3 regions of the Pseudomonas sp. Lz4W genome follow, and region 2 is predicted to be linked to each of the others. Evidence: riboswitches for the same ligand, from Rfam matches in the RefSeq annotation. Region 2 holds a riboswitch; each other region holds the start of a gene.
The links. Region 2 has a riboswitch for cobalamin ahead of cobW (cobalamin biosynthesis protein CobW). Riboswitches for the same ligand answer to the same signal wherever they lie in the genome.
Positions count from the first base shown of each region.

Region 1: linked by a shared signal. The riboswitch ahead of B195_RS10950 (CbtB domain-containing protein) and the one ahead of cobW (cobalamin biosynthesis protein CobW) in region 2 are both predicted to bind cobalamin.
Region 3: linked by a shared signal. The riboswitch ahead of cobO (cob(I)yrinic acid a,c-diamide adenosyltransferase) and the one ahead of cobW (cobalamin biosynthesis protein CobW) in region 2 are both predicted to bind cobalamin.

Region 1 covers NZ_CP017432.1:2,346,305-2,352,017, forward strand. The annotation lists gene B195_RS10925 (fatty acid cis/trans isomerase) at 1-870, shown strand, start outside; gene nfuA (Fe-S biogenesis protein NfuA) at 982-1,566, shown strand; gene cobM (precorrin-4 C(11)-methyltransferase) at 1,662-2,408, opposite strand; gene B195_RS10940 (cobalamin biosynthesis protein) at 2,485-2,898, opposite strand; gene B195_RS10945 (CbtA family protein) at 2,895-3,596, opposite strand; gene B195_RS10950 (CbtB domain-containing protein) at 3,608-3,796, opposite strand; cobalamin riboswitch at 3,892-4,107, opposite strand; gene B195_RS10955 (response regulator) at 4,168-4,530, opposite strand; gene B195_RS10960 (response regulator) at 4,788-5,713, shown strand, end outside.
Region 2 covers NZ_CP017432.1:2,460,595-2,466,307, reverse strand. The annotation lists gene cobN (cobaltochelatase subunit CobN) at 1-3,014, opposite strand, end outside; gene cobW (cobalamin biosynthesis protein CobW) at 3,018-4,088, opposite strand; cobalamin riboswitch at 4,181-4,379, opposite strand; gene B195_RS11375 (glycosyltransferase) at 4,564-5,713, shown strand, end outside.
Region 3 covers NZ_CP017432.1:1,215,785-1,221,497, forward strand. The annotation lists gene hda (DnaA regulatory inactivator Hda) at 1-28, shown strand, start outside; gene B195_RS05840 (C40 family peptidase) at 264-887, shown strand; gene B195_RS05845 (C40 family peptidase) at 1,032-1,571, shown strand; gene B195_RS05850 (sorbosone dehydrogenase family protein) at 1,623-2,930, opposite strand; cobalamin riboswitch at 3,040-3,283, shown strand; gene cobO (cob(I)yrinic acid a,c-diamide adenosyltransferase) at 3,363-3,974, shown strand; gene B195_RS05860 (cobyrinate a,c-diamide synthase) at 3,985-5,298, shown strand; gene bluB (5,6-dimethylbenzimidazole synthase) at 5,295-5,713, shown strand, end outside.

The sequences.
Region 1 (5,713 bases), 110 kb from region 2:
CAAACCCTGTGGTTGTTCGACTACCCGTTGCTGGAGCGCACCTACTACCAGCTGGCAGTCAACTTCGATGTGTTCGGCAACGTCTCCCATCAGGCGCAGACGCGTTTGTACTTCGACCTCATCCGCAATGGTGCCGAGGTCAACTTCCTGCGTTTGATGCCGGCCGATTCCCGGGCGGGCATCTTGAGTGACTGGTACCAGAACAGCGGCAAGCTGAAGATGTGGCTCGACTATCAAAAAATCGATGCCGACACCCCGACGGGCATCAAGCTGGACCCGGTCGACCCCAAGCGCGATTTCGCGCTCAAATTGATCGAGCGCACAGGCACCCTCAATGCGCGGCCAGACCCGATCAACCGCTGCACCGGGGCGTACTGCTCACGGCCCGGCATCGCCCGGGAGTTCCAGTACGCAGAGCAATCCCTGAGCAGTTTGACCTCACGTCCTGCAGCGGGGCTGGCGGTGATCAACCAGTTGCCCGAAGCCACCATGCTGCGTATCGAGGGCGCCGACGGCAAGCGCGAGATGTACAGCATGCTGCGCAACCGCGCGCACACCAACGTGGCGTTCATGCTCGGTGAGGAATACCGGCTGCAACCGGGCCTGGATACCCTGACCATTTACCCTGGGGTACTCAGCAGCTATCCGAACTTTATGTTCAACATCCCGGCAGATGAGGTGCCAGCCTTTGTCAAGGCGATGGAGCAATGCAAGGATCAGTCGACCTTCGACACCATTGTCGAGCGCTGGGGGATACGTCGCAGCAATCCGCAGTTCTGGCATTACTTCCACGATATTGGCCAGTACATCAATGAAACCGACCCGGTAGAGGCGGGCGTGCTGGATATGAACCGTTACGAGAACCTGTAGTCGTACCGATTATTTTGAACTGGACGGGGCTGCTTTCCTGACAAAAATACTAGGACTTTGTCAGGCGCGCCGATTGGCGTAAACTGCCCCACATGTCTGCGAGGAGATTCCATGAGCGCCATAACGATTACCGACGCCGCCCACGATTACCTGGCTGATCTGCTATCCAAGCAGAACACCCCGGGTATCGGCATCCGCGTCTTCATCACCCAGCCCGGCACCCAGTACGCTGAAACCTGCATTGCCTACTGCAAGCCCAATGAAGTGAAACCCGAAGATACCGCACTGGGCCTGAAAACCTTCACGGCCTGGATTGACTCGGTCAGCGAACCGTTTCTTGACGATGCCGTGGTGGACTACGCCACCGATCGCATGGGCGGCCAGCTGACCATCAAGGCGCCAAACGCCAAGGTGCCAACAGTTAACGCCGATAGCCCGATCAACGAGCGTATCAACTACTACCTGCAGACCGAGATCAATCCCGGTCTGGCCAGCCACGGCGGTCAGGTCAGCCTGATTGAAGTGGTTGAAGACGGTATTGCGGTCCTCAAGTTCGGTGGCGGTTGCCAGGGCTGCGGCCAGGCTGACGTTACCCTGCGTGAAGGCATCGAGCGCACGCTGCTGGAGCGAGTGCCCGAGCTCAAAGGCGTACGTGATGTGACCGACCACTCGCAGAAAGAAAACGCCTACTACTGAGTCATCGGTAACAGGGTGTACGCTGCGTAGCTGATAAAAAACGGTGCCCCGTGAGCACCGTTTTTTTATGTCCGGAATCTGTGGCAGCCAGGTACTTATGGGCGATACAGATGCGCATGCCCGGCACGGTACAGCGATGAATCGGAAAAACTGTCACTGGCCAGTACCCGGCCCACCAGAATCAGTGCCGTACGTTTGAAGCCCTTGGCCCGGACCTTGTCCAGAATGTCATCCAGGGTGCCTTGCACCCAGTCCTGGTCCGGCCAGCTGGCCCGGTGAATGACTGCAACAGGGCAGTCACTGCCGTAATGGGGGCGTAGCTCCTCGATGATTCGCTCAAGGTTCTTGACCCCCAGATGAATCGCCATGGTCGCCTTGTGTTGCGCCAGGCTCTCCAGCTCTTCGCCTGCAGGCATCCGGGTCTTGTCCGCGTAACGCGTCAGGATCACAGTTTGCGAGATGTCCGGCAGGGTCAGTTCTGCGCCTAAAATGGCAGCGCAGGCGGCTGTGGCGGTCACCCCCGGAATGATTTCAAATGCAATGCCCAGCTCGCGCAAACAGCGGATTTGCTCGCCAATGGCGCCATACAGGCTCGGATCACCCGAGTGCACGCGGGCCACATCCTGGCCTTTGGCATCGGCGGTCTTGATCAGGCTGATAATTTGCTCAAGGTGCAGCTCTGCACTGTTGATCACTTGCTCAGCCTGATGGCCTTCAAGGACTGCCTCCGGCACCAGTGAACCGGCGTAAATAATCACCGGGCAGCTGCGGATCAAGCGCTGGCCCTTGACGGTAATCAACTCTGGATCGCCGGGCCCGGCACCGATGAAATAAACAGTCATGGCAGTCTCTTGAAAGGGTCTGGATAGAGCTGTTCGTGAACAACGCTCATAGTGAAGCAGGGGATTATCGCGGGTTTTACCCGGCACAGGCCAATGCAAAGGTGGCCGCAGACGAGTTCTGGCGGGTAATCAGCAGTCTGGCCGGCGCGCCACCCAGCTGTTCGGCCAGGGCCAGTGCAGCACTTTCGGCCACGCCAAAGCAGCCGGTGAGGGCAAACGCCCGGGCTGACCGCTGACTCAATTGGGGCGCAAACGGGGCCAGTTGCTGCGCGCTTAGAACCTCATACGCAAGATTCAACTGCGCCGCCAACCGGATGAGTCCCGCCTCATCACGCTTGAGATCAATACTGGCCAGGGCGTGAACCGCCTGCAGAGCGATTCCCGCCTGGCTCAGGGATTGTTCAATCAGGGCCAGCAGGTCATCGACACTGCAACCCTGACGGCAGCCCAGGCCAATCACCAGGATTGGCGCGGTGCCCGCAGCAATCATGCCGAGTACTGAGCTTCAGGCTTGCGGCGGAACAACCAGGCGCTGATCACGCCCAATGCCAGCCAGAAGGCGAAGTTGGTCAGTTGCGAAGCGATCTTGAACTGCGCTTCCAGCTCTTGCGGAGCCAGGCTGGAATGCACCAGGGGCTGGGGCGCACCAAAAATATGCGGTACCAGCACAATCGCAACCCCCAGCACTTTCAGGGCCCAGTGCTTGCCAAACACTAACAGCGCGATGGCCACTGCAGTGGATGCGGCAGTGGTGACCCACCAGAGCTGGCGTTGCAGCAAATCGGCGGCGGCAGTGCCCGGCAACTCGGGCGGCAGGCCAAGGGTTGGCGCCAGGCAGAACACCGCATAGCCGGCCAGCCCCCACAGCAGGCCCTGGGAGGTGCGGGTCGGTGCGCGCAGGGTATACAGGCCCGCCAGCATCAGGGCAAAACCGACCGCCACCACAAGATTACCGCCGGTGGTCGATAGTACCCGCTGCCAACCGTCTTCAGGCTCCCAGGCTTCGTCGTCGTGGCTATGGCCGGCCATGCTGCCTGCGTCGTGCTCGTGCACTTCACTGGCGGCGGGTTTTTCGTAGGTTTCCGCCTGCAGAATCAGAGGGGCGACCCAAAAGCTTTGCAGCAGGGTGAGCAGCAAAGCGCCCAGCAAGCCGGTGAAGCCTGCGGTCTGAGCTATACGCTTAATCATGGCAGGCAACCTCAATGGCACGGAAAGGCTGAACTATGACGGGTGTCATGGGCTGCATTGTGTACGGCTGCAATATGCGAGAAACCGGCGAAGTAGACGAGCAAAGCCCCCAGCACCGCAGCGCCGACGGCAGCAACGATACGTTGGCTTCGTGTGGCGCTGGTGGCAGCGGAGTGAGTACGGCTGGTGCTGATGGACATGGCGCTTCCCTCTGGTCAGACAGCGGGCACAAGAGCGCAAGAAAACCCCGCGAACGAAGCTCGCAGGGTTTAACAGCGCCCGCCCACCGCGGGTTTGTTATTGGTAATGACCAGGCCGGTCTCCGGGCTTGCGAGGGGCTCACGTGGTGTGGGCCTGCAAACATCTCCTTCCCATGCAGGGTGCACAGTGGTTGTGATGTTTCTCTCGCTTACCGTTGCGGGGGCAGCACCGGACTGGTCGGACAATTAACGCCTGACGCACCGGTTTCCCGTTTCACCCTGTGAAGGGCACCTGATACAAGATGTGTAGGAGAGCACAGCTACGCGGGAGCCGTCAAATCAGCTGCCCATGCAATGGTGCAGAGTCAACTTCAGACGGCGAGGATGCTTTTGACCTTGTTGCGCAGTTGGTCGATGGAAAAGGGTTTGCCGATCACAAACATGCCGGCTGGTACATCGATGTTCTCGGCATAGCCGCTGGCAAACAGCACAGGTAACTGTGGTCGCAGCTCGCGGGCTTTATTGGCAAGGGTCTTGCCATCCATCCCCGGCATCCCCACATCGCTCATCAGCAAATCGATCCTGTTGCCCCGGTCTTCGAGCAGTTCCATGGCGCTCTCGCCATCCTCGGCTTCGAGCACGTTGAATTTCAACTCTTCCAGTACGTCAACGATCAACATACGAACAATGGCGTCGTCTTCGACCACCAGAATGGTAGAGGGTGTTGCAGACATAATGGTTATCCCGAATGAAATTGAGCGCGGGTGGGGGCAAACCTGAATTTGCTTGCTCTATCAGTAAGCTGGAACCCCAACCTAGTTCCGCCGTTGTACAAAAAAAATGCCTGTACAAGTTTTGTTAGGATAGCTGTTGCAAGCAGCTAAATCCTTTTTCACTGTAGGAATTGGCTACCACTTCATAAGAAAAATAGAATTTTTACTCGAGAATCCGTCAAACTCTCAATTTTGACCACCGTACACGGGACTGAAATATGAATGCACCAGCTTCGGTAGATGAGCAGAGCTTTCGCAAGCTCCTGAGCCGCAACGTCGGTTTGCCCTTGGGTGTGGGTGTGCTCAGCGCCGTGTTGTTTGTAGCCATGATCAGCTACCTGCTGTCGGTCATTCAGTGGGTCGAACACACCGACCGGGTGATTAACAACGCCAACGAGGCGGTGAAGCTGTCAGTGGATCTTGAAACCGGCATGCGCGGCTTCCTGATTACCGGTGATGAGCATTTTCTTGACCCCTATGAAGTGGCAAAGCCGCAAATCATGGCCCAACTCAAGGGGCTGAAAGAGCTGGTCGGCGACAACCCGCAGCAAATTGATCGCCTCAAGCGTCTCGAAGCCCTGCAATCCGACTGGAGTAACTACGCCCAGTCGATGATCGATATGCGCCGCCAGAGCGGCGACTACAGGGCGGCAGTGCAGGCCGGACGTGGCAAGCGCCTGAGCGATGAAATCCGCAAGGAATTCGAAGACTTCGTTGCCATGGAGCAGCAACTGCGAGTTGCCCGCAATGAAGATGTGAGTAAAACCACCCTCGTCAGTATTGGCCTTTACCTGGTGTTTGTACTCGGCTTGAGTGGTTTTCTGGCCTACAGAGGTCGTCGCGATTTACTCGATCTTTCAAAGAGTTACAGCGACAACCTCGAGCTACAAATTAAGACTGCGCAGCGCCTGGAACAGCAGGCCTGGTTGCGTAACGGTCAAACCGAACTGGCGGAGCAGGTATTGGGCCGGCTGACCCTGAATATGCTGGGGCGCAACATTCTGCAATTCTGCGCCCAGTACCTCGGCACAGTGGTTGCCGCCGTGTATGTACGCGAAGACCACGGCGGCCTCAAACGGGTGGCCAGTTATGGTTTTTCCCGAGAGGAAGAAGCCCGGGATCAGTTGATACACAATGACGAAGG
Region 2 (5,713 bases):
TCACGTTCACTGCGGACTTTGGCAGCCAGCGGGTTCAGATCATCCGGCTCGTCCAGTGCGGCCACGGCTTGCACCGCCGCATCGAACAGGCGGATCAGATTGGCAAAGGCATCGCGGAAGAAGCCCGACACACGCAAGGTCACGTCGACCCGCGGCCGGTCCAGCAAGCTGACCGGCAGGATTTCGAAATCATCCACCCGCTGACTGCCGGTGGCCCACACCGGGCGCACGCCCATCAGGGCCATGGCCTGGGCGATATCATCACCGCCGGTACGCATGGTTGCGGTGCCCCACACGGACAGGCCCAACTGGCGCAAGTGATCGCCGTGGTCCTGCAAGTGACGCTCCAGAATCAGATTGGCCGACTGAAAACCTATGCGCCAGGCGGTGGTGGTTGGCAGGTTGCGCACATCCACCGAAAAGAAATTACGCCCGGTGGGCAATACATCCAGCCGTCCGCGACTCGGCGCACCACTGGGCCCCGCTGGCACAAAGCGGCCATGCAGGGCATCCAGCAAGCCTTGCATCTCGGCCGGGCCGCAAGCATCCAGACGCGGCGCCACGATCTCCAGCAAGGCCTGGAAAATCCCCCGCACTTCCAGCCATTGCGGGGTTTCGGGCAATTGCAGAGTGCCGGCCAATGCCTGTTCAATCAGCTGCCCGGCATACAGTTCCAGACGCTCGCGGGTATCCCCGGCAGTGCGCCACAGCGCATCACTGACCGCCACCAGCGCCGCCGGCTGGCGTGCTGTCCAGGGTTCTGCCAGCGCACAGTCCAGCGGATCAAACGCCAGTTCAAAGGCTTTGGCCAACGCCCGCAGCACACTGGATTGCGCCCCGCGGCCATCGCCACGGGGGATGCGCAACAGCGCCAGCAGCGTGTCGATACGTAAACGCCCGGCCGGCGATTCGCCGAATATATGCAAGCCGTCGCGGATCTGTGACTCCTTCAGGTCGCACAGATAGGTATCCAGCCGTGGCAACCAGATCGCGGCATCGGCATCACTGTCGAGTTTCTCGTCCAGCTGCAACTCGCGGTCGATCCGGGTTTCGCGCACCAGCTTGAGGATGTCACGCTGCAATTCACGGGCCCGGCGCGGATCAAGCAGCTGCGCTTCGTAGTATTCGTCGGCCAGCAGTTCCAGGTCGCGCAACGGACCATAGGTTTCAGCCCGGGTCAGCGGTGGCATCAAGTGATCGATGATCACCGCCTGGGTCCGGCGCTTGGCCTGGGCGCCTTCCCCGGGATCATTGACGATAAACGGATAGACGTTGGGCATTGGGCCGAGAATTGCGTCCGGCCAGCACTGTTCCGACAGCCCGACGCCTTTGCCCGGTAGCCACTCCAGGTTGCCATGCTTGCCCACATGGACCACGGCATGGGCGCTGTAGGTGTTACGCAACCAGAAGTAGAACGCCAGATAGCCATGGGGCGGAACCAGATCGGGGTCGTGATACACCGCGCTGGCATCCACCTGATAGCCCCGGGCCGGTTGAATCCCGACAAACGTCAGGCCAAAACGCAGCCCCGCGACCATCAGCCGTCCGCTACGGAACATTGGATCGGTCTGCGGCATGCCCCAGCGCTCAATCACTGCCTGGCGATTGGCCTCGGGCAAGCGATTGAACATGGTCCAGTACTCTTCCAGGGCCAGGCTTTGCATGCAGGGCCGCAGGTCCAGGCTGTCGGGATCATTACTGACCCCGCCGAGCAGCTCCTGAATCAGCGCAGTGCCAGTCTCGGGCAACCGGCAATCCAGCGGATACCCCTCGAGCTGCAAAGCCCGCAGGATATTCAGCGCGGCGGCCGGTGTGTCCAGCCCCACGCCATTGCCGATGCGACCGTCGCGGGTCGGGTAGTTGGCCAGAATCAGCGCAATGCGCTTTTGCGGGTTTGGCACCCGTGCCAATTCGACCCAGCGCCGCGCCAGCTCCGCGACAAAGTCCATGCGTTCCGGTTGCGCGCGATAACACACCACATCCGACTGGCTGCGCTCACTGCGCCAGGCCAGGTCTTTAAAACTGATCGGGCGACTGATGATTCGCCCGTCCAGTTCCGGCAAGGCAATGTGCATCGCCAGGTCTCGCGGGCCAAGGCCTTGTTCGCTGTCGCGCCAGCCGGGCTCGTTGTCCTGGGCGCAGATGGCCTGAATTACCGGGATATTGCGCCGAAACGGCCGCAGGTGCGGGGCTTCGGGGCTCGACTGAGCGAAACCGGTGGTATTGAGAATGACTGCGGCCTGAACCTCATCCAGCCAGTCCTCCACCATTGCCAGGCAACCCGGCTCCTTGAGACTGGCCACGGCAACCGGCAAGGGATTGAGACCTGCGGCCTGCATGCGCTGGCAGAACACATCGACAAACGCGGTATTGGCCGCCTGCAAATGCGAGCGATAGAACAGCAGCGCCGCCACCGGATACCCGGGTTGCCAGTCAGCCTGCCAGTGACTGAGTTGCGGGCTGGAATGCACCGGATGATAAATCGCGGTACGGGGCAAGGTTTGCGGCTCGTCCCACCCATAGTCGCGGCCCAGCCACTGGGTGGCCAGGCAACGATAGAGTTGCAAGGCATTGTGCAACCCGCCCTGGCGCAGGAAATGCCACAGACGCTCACCCTCGCCAGCCGCCACCGTGCTCAGTGCGCTGAGCTCCGGGTCGGGACGGTCATCGCCCGGCACCAGAATCAGGGTGACGCCACGTTCGGCCAGCTGCATCAAGCGCTCGATGCCGTAGCGCCAGTAACCTATGCCGCCGTGCAATGACAGCAGGATCACTTTGGCGTGTTGCAGCACCTGATCGAAATACAGGTCGACCGAGCCGTGGTTCTGTACCTGCATCGGGTTTGCCAGACGCAGGCCAGGATAATTTTCAGGCAACTGCTGCGCGGCTTGCGCCAGCAGTGCCAGGCTTGAATCACCGCTGCACAGGATCACCAGCTCGGCGGGGGTCTGTCCGAGGTCGGCAATGTTGTCGTCCGATACAAAGCCACCAGGCTGGGTCCTGAGCAAATGCATGGTTTAAGCGCTCAACGCTGTGCGCAGGGTGGACTCGAGCAGTGCCGCGTCCAGATCCTGACCGATCAGCACGAGCCGGGTGCTGCGTGCTTCATCGCGGCCCCAGGCACGGTCGAAGTGCTTGTCAAAGCGGGTACCCACGCCCTGGATCAACAAGCGCATCGGCTTGCCCGGGATGGCGGCAAAGCCTTTGACCCGCAGAATGCCGTGCTGGACCACCAGTTGCGTCAGGGCTTGCATCAATACGCTTTCTTCGCCTTCAGGCAGCTCGATGGAAATCGAATCGAAGGCATCGTGGTCATGATCGTCGTGGTCATCATCACCGTCGTGGTGGTGATCGTGGTGGCTGTGGCGGTCATCGATATGATCCTCGGAGCCGGCACCCAGCCCCAACAGCACATCCAGAGGCAAGCGGCCGCTGCTGGCCTCGATCACCTTCACCGCAGGTGGCAGCTCTTCGGCGACTTCGGCGCGCACCCGGGCCAGATCTTCAGGGCTGATCAGGTCGGCTTTATTGAGGATCACCAGATCGGCGCTGGCCAGCTGATCAGCAAACAGCTCGTGCAGAGGCGACTCGTGGTCCAGATTCGGGTCGAGTTTGCGCTGGGCGTCGACCTGATCCGGGAACGCGGCAAAAGTGCCGGCAGCCACAGCCGGGCTGTCGACGACGGTAATAACCGCGTCAACCGTGCAGGCGCTGCGGATTTCCGGCCACTGGAAGGCTTGCACCAGAGGTTTGGGCAGGGCCAGGCCCGAGGTTTCGATCAGGATATGGTCGATATCGCCGCGACGGGCCACCAGTTCGCGCATCACCGGGAAGAACTCTTCCTGCACGGTGCAGCACAGGCAACCATTGGCCAGTTCATAAACGCGGCCGTTGGCTTCTTCTTCGGTGCAGCCGATGGTGCACTGCTTGAGGATTTCACCGTCGATACCCAGCTCACCGAACTCATTGACGATCACCGCAATACGGCGGCCCTGGGCGTTATCCAGCATGTGCCGCAGCAGTGTGGTTTTGCCCGAACCGAGAAAGCCGGTAACGATAGTGACAGGGATTTTGGCCAGTGTTTTCATCGGATGCCCTTTGGCAAGCGGCGGGCATACGGGACGACGACCGCAGGCTGTGCGCGGTCAGTCTTCGCCACCGGATCACCCCGCCCGGTTGAAGTAAGAATCTGTGACGAGGCAGGTCTCCTGGCTTACGGCGGGGTATCAGCCGGGGCTGACACCGACCTTGCGCCTTCCCGCTTGTTCAGCAGTGGCATTGCAAGGTCATCGACCGTTTACAGTTGCGGGGGCAGCCGCGGCATACCGCGTTCCCTTCTTAGCTTCGCGTGGCGAAGAACCTCGAACGTGCAAGGCTACGCAGTGCTTTGTAACAGGTCAATGTCATCCTGTGGCGGCTGGCTTGCCAGCGATGGATTCAACCCGGCTTGCAGGACCGATCATGGCGACCTCATCGCTGGCAAGCCAGCTCCCACACATGATCAATGCAGTGTTGTGTTCTAATTGCCGCCTTTTTTCAGCCTCAGGCTTCAAGGAACCGCCCATGTCGTCCCCTCGCCCAACCCACGTCCTGATCATTGGCTACGTGTGGCCCGAGCCTCGCTCTTCTGCGGCGGGCGGGCACATGATGCAAATCATCGACAGTTTCTTGCAGCACGGCTGGCAGATCACCTTCAGTAGCCCGGCCGGGGTTGGCGAGCACAAGGCCGACTTGGCAGCGCTGGGCATCGATGAAGTGGGGATCGAGCTCAATAACAGCAGCTTCGACACCTTTATCAGTGAACTGGCCCCGGATATCGTCCTGTTCGACCGTTTCATGATGGAGGAGCAGTTCGGCTGGCGCGTTGAGAAGCACTGCCCGAATGCCTTGCGTGTCCTGGAAACCTCCGACTTGCAAAGCCTGCGCGACGCCCGTCACCTGCAACTCAAGGCGCGGCTCAAGCACAACCCGGAGCAGGATGACTTCAGCAGCCTGTTCGCCCCGGGGCAACGCACCACCTTTGAACACATGGCCGATGCCGACCTTGCGCAACGGGAAATCGCCGCGATCTACCGCAGCGACCTGAACCTGATGATTTCCGAATATGAAATCGATCTTCTGGTGGAGCAATTTCAGGTACCCGAGGCACTGTTGCACTGGTGTCCGCTGATGGTTGACAGCGTCCCTGAGCAATTCGTGCCTTACGAGCAGCGCCAGCATTTCTTGAGCATCGGCAACTTCCGCCATGGGCCGAACTGGGACGCCGTGTTATGGATGAAAACCCATATCTGGCCGCTGATCCGCCAGCAACTGCCCGACGCCCAACTGCATGTCTACGGTGCCTACACGCCGCCCAAAGCCACGGCCCTGCATAACCCGGCCCAGGGTTTTCATGTACTCAACTGGGCCGAGGATGCCCTGGCCGTGATGAGCAACGCACGGATCTGCCTGGCCCCTTTACGCTTTGGCGCTGGCATCAAAGGCAAAATCGCCGACGCCATGCTTTGCGGCACCCCTAATGTCACGACCCCGGTGGGTGCGGAAGGCATGCACGGTGACATGCCGTGGGCCGGAGCCGTAGAACAGAGTGCCAGCGCCATTGCGCAGGCGGCCGTCGAGCTGTACCGCAACCCCCAGGCGTGGCAGCAGGCGCAACACAACGGCCAGGCGTTACTGCAGGCGCGGTACCTCAAAGCCAGCCATGGCCCGGCGC
Region 3 (5,713 bases), 1.2 Mb from region 2:
CTTCCTGAAAGAAACCCTCGGCTGGTAACTCGCCCTCGTTCGTCCACGCCTTGTCATGTGTGCCTGCGGGGCTGCTGACAATATCCAGGCGTCAGAAAACCTGCGTGGCAGAGGGCTGCGCGCACAAAATCGATTGTCAGGGGTGTAAAGCCTTAGATGTCATGACAAAACGCTCAGGTCACATTTAGATCGATTGAATTTGCAAATGAGGATCATAGAAGGCATAGTCGCGGCTACTTTTCTTTCAAGCCACGGTCGTGCCCATGCTAAAGCGCTTCGCACCCCTCGTGCCCCTCGCACTCGTTACCCTGTTGTTCGGCTGCGCTGCACACACACCAGTGTCACAGCAAGTTGTGGAACAACAGGTTCAAAAGCCATCAGCGTCCCAGGCTTCCGCTGTTTATCAGGAAGAACTGGCGACTGAAAAAGAACTGGCCCAATTTTCCGCCAACAGCAAGCCTTATGAACTGCCAGCCCTGGCTGACAGCATTCTTGAGCGTGGCATGTCCTTGATCGGTACCCGTTACCGTTTTGGCGGCACCTCTGAGGCAGGCTTTGATTGCAGCGGGTTCATCGGCTACCTGTTCAAAGAAGAAGCGGGCATGCAACTGCCCCGTTCAACGCGGGAAATGATCAACGTAAAAGCACCGTTGGTCGCGCGAAACAACCTCAAGCCGGGTGACTTGCTGTTCTTCAGCACCAATGGTCGCGGCCGTGTCAGCCATGCCGGGATTTACCTGGGCGATGACCAGTTTATTCACTCCAGCAGCCGCCGTAGCGGTGGTGTGCGGATCGACAGCCTGGGCGATACCTACTGGAACAAGACCTTTATGGAAGCCAAGCGTGCATTGGCGATGGCGCCTACAAACGTTGTAGCGCGCAAGTAAAGTTAAAGTCTTACTTGAAGTTTGGCCTCTAAGGTCTAGAATTCAGTCGCATAGTTAATTCCTGAAGCCGCGAAGGTGCCCCCTGTCGCGGTTTCGGGTTTCGCGGCCCCAGTAGCCGTATCCAGAATCAGGAACATTCTGTTTATGTCGACCATGGCCCGCGTTGCCCTTCTGACTCTAGCAGCACTGCTCAGTGCCTGCGCCAGCCACCCCCCGCCAGCCCCCGTGGTGCAAAAGCAGGTGGTGTTTTCCAACTCCCCTGAAGACGCTTCGCCGATTGCTGCGGATGTGCTGTTCCGTGCCCTGGGGCTGGTCGGTACGCCTTATCGCTGGGGCGGTAATACCCCGGATTCCGGTTTTGATTGCAGTGGTTTGATCAAGTACGTCTACAACGATGCCGCAGGTATTTCCTTGCCCCGTACCACTCGCGAGATGATCGTGATGCGGGTGCAGAGTGTTGGCAAAGACAAGCTGCAAACCGGTGACTTGCTGTTTTTCGCTACCAGTGGTGGTTCCCGGGTCAGTCATGCCGGGATTTATGTCGGTGAGGGCCGCTTCGTGCATGCGCCTGCAACAGGTGGCACGGTCAAGCTGGACAGCCTGAACAAGGCCTACTGGCAGAAAGCCTATCTGGAGGCCAAGCGTGTACTGCCGACCGAGCAGCATCTGGCCCACAACCCGTAAGCCAAAGCCGAACCAGTAGGAGCGAGCCCTTGAGCGGCTCGCTCCTGCAGTTTATTTCCCGGACACCCGCCAGATCTTGTTGCCAACATCATCGGCAACCAGCAGATCCCCCTGTTTATCAATCACTACCCCTACCGGGCGGCCCATGGCTTTCTCATCGGCATTGAGAAAACCGGTCAGCACGTCCACCGGCATGCCGGCAGGTTTGCCTTCAGTGAACGGCACGAAAATCACTTTATAGCCACTGTGGGGTTTGCGGTTCCAGGAGCCGTGCTGGCCAATAAATGCGCCCTCGGTAAAGTTGGGCAGCTTGCTGTTTGTCGCAAAACTGAGCCCCAGGGATGCCGTATGCGGGCCCACGGCATAGTCCGGCGCGATGGCTTTGGCTACTAGCTCCGGGTTTTGTGGATTAACCCGTGTATCCACGTGTTGCCCGTAGTAGCTGAAAGGCCAGCCATAGAAGCCGCCATCCTGTACCGAGGTGATGTAGTCAGGCACCAGATCGCTGCCGATTTCGTCGCGTTCGTTAACCGCAGTCCAGAGTTTTCCTGATTTTGGCTCCCAGTCCATGCCGTTGGGGTTGCGCAGGCCCGAAGCGAAAATACGGTGGCTGCCAGTAGCCGGGTCCACTTCCCAGATCGCGGCGCGGCCTTGCTCTTTGTCCAGGCCGTTTTCGCCCACGTTGCTGTTGGAACCCACGCTGACATAGAGTTTTTTGCCATCCGGGCTGGCGATGACGTTTTTGGTCCAGTGGTGGTTCAACGGGCCGCCGGGCAGGTCGACGACCTTGGTCGGCGGGGCGCTGATGGATTGCTCGCCGGCCTGATAGGGGAAGCGCAGCAGTTTGTCGGCGTCTGCGACATACAGATCATTGCCCACCAGGGTCATGCCGAACGGGGAGTTGAGCTTGTCGATAAAAACCGTGCGGGTTTCTGCCACGCCGTCATGGTTGCTGTCGCGCAGCAGCGTGATCCTGTTGGCGCTGGGGACTGCGGCCCCGGCCCGGCCCATGACTTTCTCCATCACCCAGCCGCGGATGCCCTTGCTGTCATCCGGCTTGGGCGGTGCATTGGTTTCTGCCACCAGTACATCACCATTGGGTAGCACGTAGAGCCAGCGGGGGTGGTCGAGGCCTTCGGCGAAGGCTGCCACTTTCAGTCCCTGGGCGGCAGTCGGCGTAGTGCCCTCGGGCCAGCCTATGGCCGGTGCGATGTTGACTGTCGGAATCAGCGTCTTGTTCGGTTCCGGCAGCTTGGGTGAAGGGCCGGTGCCATCCACCACTTGCAGGGTCGAACTCTCGCCACAGGCGGCCAACCCTGCTGCAAGTACGATGACAATGGCGTGCTGGCGCTTGAGCATGAAGATCTCCATCAGTTCTTGGGCTTGTCAGTCATAGAGGAGCGTAGCTGCTCAAAGGTTCAAGTCGTTGCTGCCGGCTTTAATTGACGCTCCACCCCCAACCCTCTAACCTTCGCGGCTTGTTTCAGGTGCTCTGTGGCCAAAGGTCGACAGGGTGAAACAGGGAAGCCGGTGAGGGCGTGTTTGATCCACACAACCGCTTTGATCCCGGCGCTGCCCCCGCAACGGTAAATGAGTAAAGGCTGCGCTCGATGTCACTGTGTTTTTGCACGGGAAGACGCGTGGTCAGGGTTGCTCCGTCTGGAGTATCCCGCTTGTGAGCCCGGAGACCGGCCTGATCCATCCAACACCTCGCGGCGGGCGATGGTGTGCTTTTTGTTGCAATGTCCCCCGCCTCCCGTTTGCATGATTGAGCCCCAACGGAGAGCTGCCATGAACGAATCCCCCGAACGCGACGAACGTCACCAGGCGCGCATGCTGCGCAAAAAAGCCGTAATGGATGAGCGCATTGCCAGCGCCCCTAACGAGTGCGGGCTGCTGCTGGTACTGACCGGCAACGGTAAAGGCAAAAGCAGTTCGGCCTTTGGCATGCTGGCACGGGCCATGGGCCACGGCATGCAGTGCGGTGTGGTGCAATTCATCAAGGGTCGCAACAGCACCGGCGAAGAGATTTTCTTCCGCCGTTTCCCGGAACAGGTGCGTTACCACGTGATGGGTGAAGGCTTTACCTGGGAAACCCAGGATCGCCAGCGTGATATCGCCGCGGCCGAGGCTGCGTGGGAAGTATCCCGCGAGATGCTGCGCGACCCCTCCATCGGTCTGGTGGTGCTGGATGAACTGAATATTGCGCTCAAGCACGGCTATCTCGACCTCGAGCAAGTGTTGAGCGACCTGCAAGCCCGTCCGCCGATGCAGCATGTATTGGTCACCGGACGCGGCGCTAAACCTGAACTGATAGACCTGGCCGATACCGTGACCGAAATGGGTGTGATCAAACATGCCTTCCAGTCCGGGATCAAAGCCCAGAAAGGCATCGAATTGTGAGTGTTCAAGCATGAGAGAGTCGCGTCATTGCCCGGCGGTATTGATCGCCGCACCGGCCTCGGGCCAGGGCAAGACCACCGTCACCGCCGCCCTGGCCCGATTGCATCGCAATCAAGGGCGCAAGGTGCGGGTATTCAAGTGTGGCCCGGATTTTCTCGATCCCATGATCCTCGAGCGCGCCAGCGGGGCGCCGGTGTATCAGGTGGATTTGTGGATGGTGGGCGCCGATGAAAGCCGCCGCCTGTTGTGGGAAGCCGCAGGTGAAGCGGACCTGATTCTGATTGAAGGGGTGATGGGCTTGTTCGACGGCACGCCGTCCAGCGCTGATCTGGCGCGTCATTTTGGCGTGCCGGTGTTGGGCGTGATTGATGGCACTGCCATGGCCCAGACCTTTGGTGCGCTGGCGTTGGGCCTGGCGCGGTATCAGCCGGACTTGCCGTTTGCCGGGGTGCTGGCCAACCGCGTCGGTACCGTGCGCCATGCGCAGTTGCTGGAGGGAAGCCTGACTGAAGGTCTGCGCTGGTATGGCGCGCTGTCCCGTGAAACCGCAATCGAACTGCCAAGCCGTCACCTGGGCCTGGTCCAGGCCAGCGAGTTGAATGATCTGGATGCACGCCTTGATGCGGCAGCCGCAGCCCTGGCCAGCACCTGTGAGGTAGCGCTGCCACCGGCGGTGGAGTTCGCTGCACCGCAGTTGGTACCTGCCGAGCCATTATTGGCCGGAGTGCGTATTGCCGTGGCCCGGGATGAAGCCTTCGCCTTCACCTATGGCGCGAGCCTGGCGCTGTTGCGGGACATGGGCGCCGAATTGCTGTTCTTCTCGCCGATTCACGATGCCCGCTTGCCCGAGGCTGACAGTCTGTATTTGCCGGGCGGTTATCCTGAACTGCATCACCTTGAGCTGTCGCGTAATACGCCGATGCTGCAGGCCATTCGCGCGCACCATGCTGCGGGCAAACCCTTGCTTGCGGAATGCGGTGGCATGCTCTATCTGCTGGATGCCCTGACCGACGTCGACGGCCAGCGTGCCGAGCTGGTGGGGCTGCTGGCCGGTGAAGCGACCATGCAAAAGCGCCTGGCGGCACTGGCGTTGCAGGCGGTCGAGATGCCCGAAGGGCTGCTGCGCGGTCACACCTACCATCACTCGTTGACCACTACTGAGCTTGAGCCCATTGCCCGGGGCCTGAGCCCCAATGGCGGGCGTGGTGCTGAAGCGGTGTATCGTGACGGGCGGATGACAGCGTCTTATGTGCACTTTTACTTTCCGTCCAATCCCCAGGCCATTGCTGCGTTGTTCGCGCCCTGTGCCGTGAAGGTGTCATGAGCGACAACGCATTCAGTCCTGACGAGCGAGCCGCTGTCTATCGCGCCATCGCCGAACGCCGCGACATGCGGCACTTCAGCGGTGGCACGGTGGCTCCTCAACTGTTATCACGGCTGCTTGAAGCCGCGCATCAGGCCCCCAGTGTGGGCCTGATGCAGCCGTGGCGGTTCATCCGCATCAGCGATCGCCAGTTGCGCAGCAAGGTGCAAGCCCTGGTGGAAGAAGAGCGGGTACGCACTGCTGAAGCGTTGGGTGAGCGCTCCGATGACTTCATGACCCTCAAAGTAGAGGGGATCAACGATTGCGCCGAAGTGTTGGTGGCTGCGTTGATGGATGACCGTGAGAAGCACATTTTCGGTCGCCGGACCTTGCCGGAGATGGACATGGCATCCTTGTCCTGTGCGATCCAGAACCT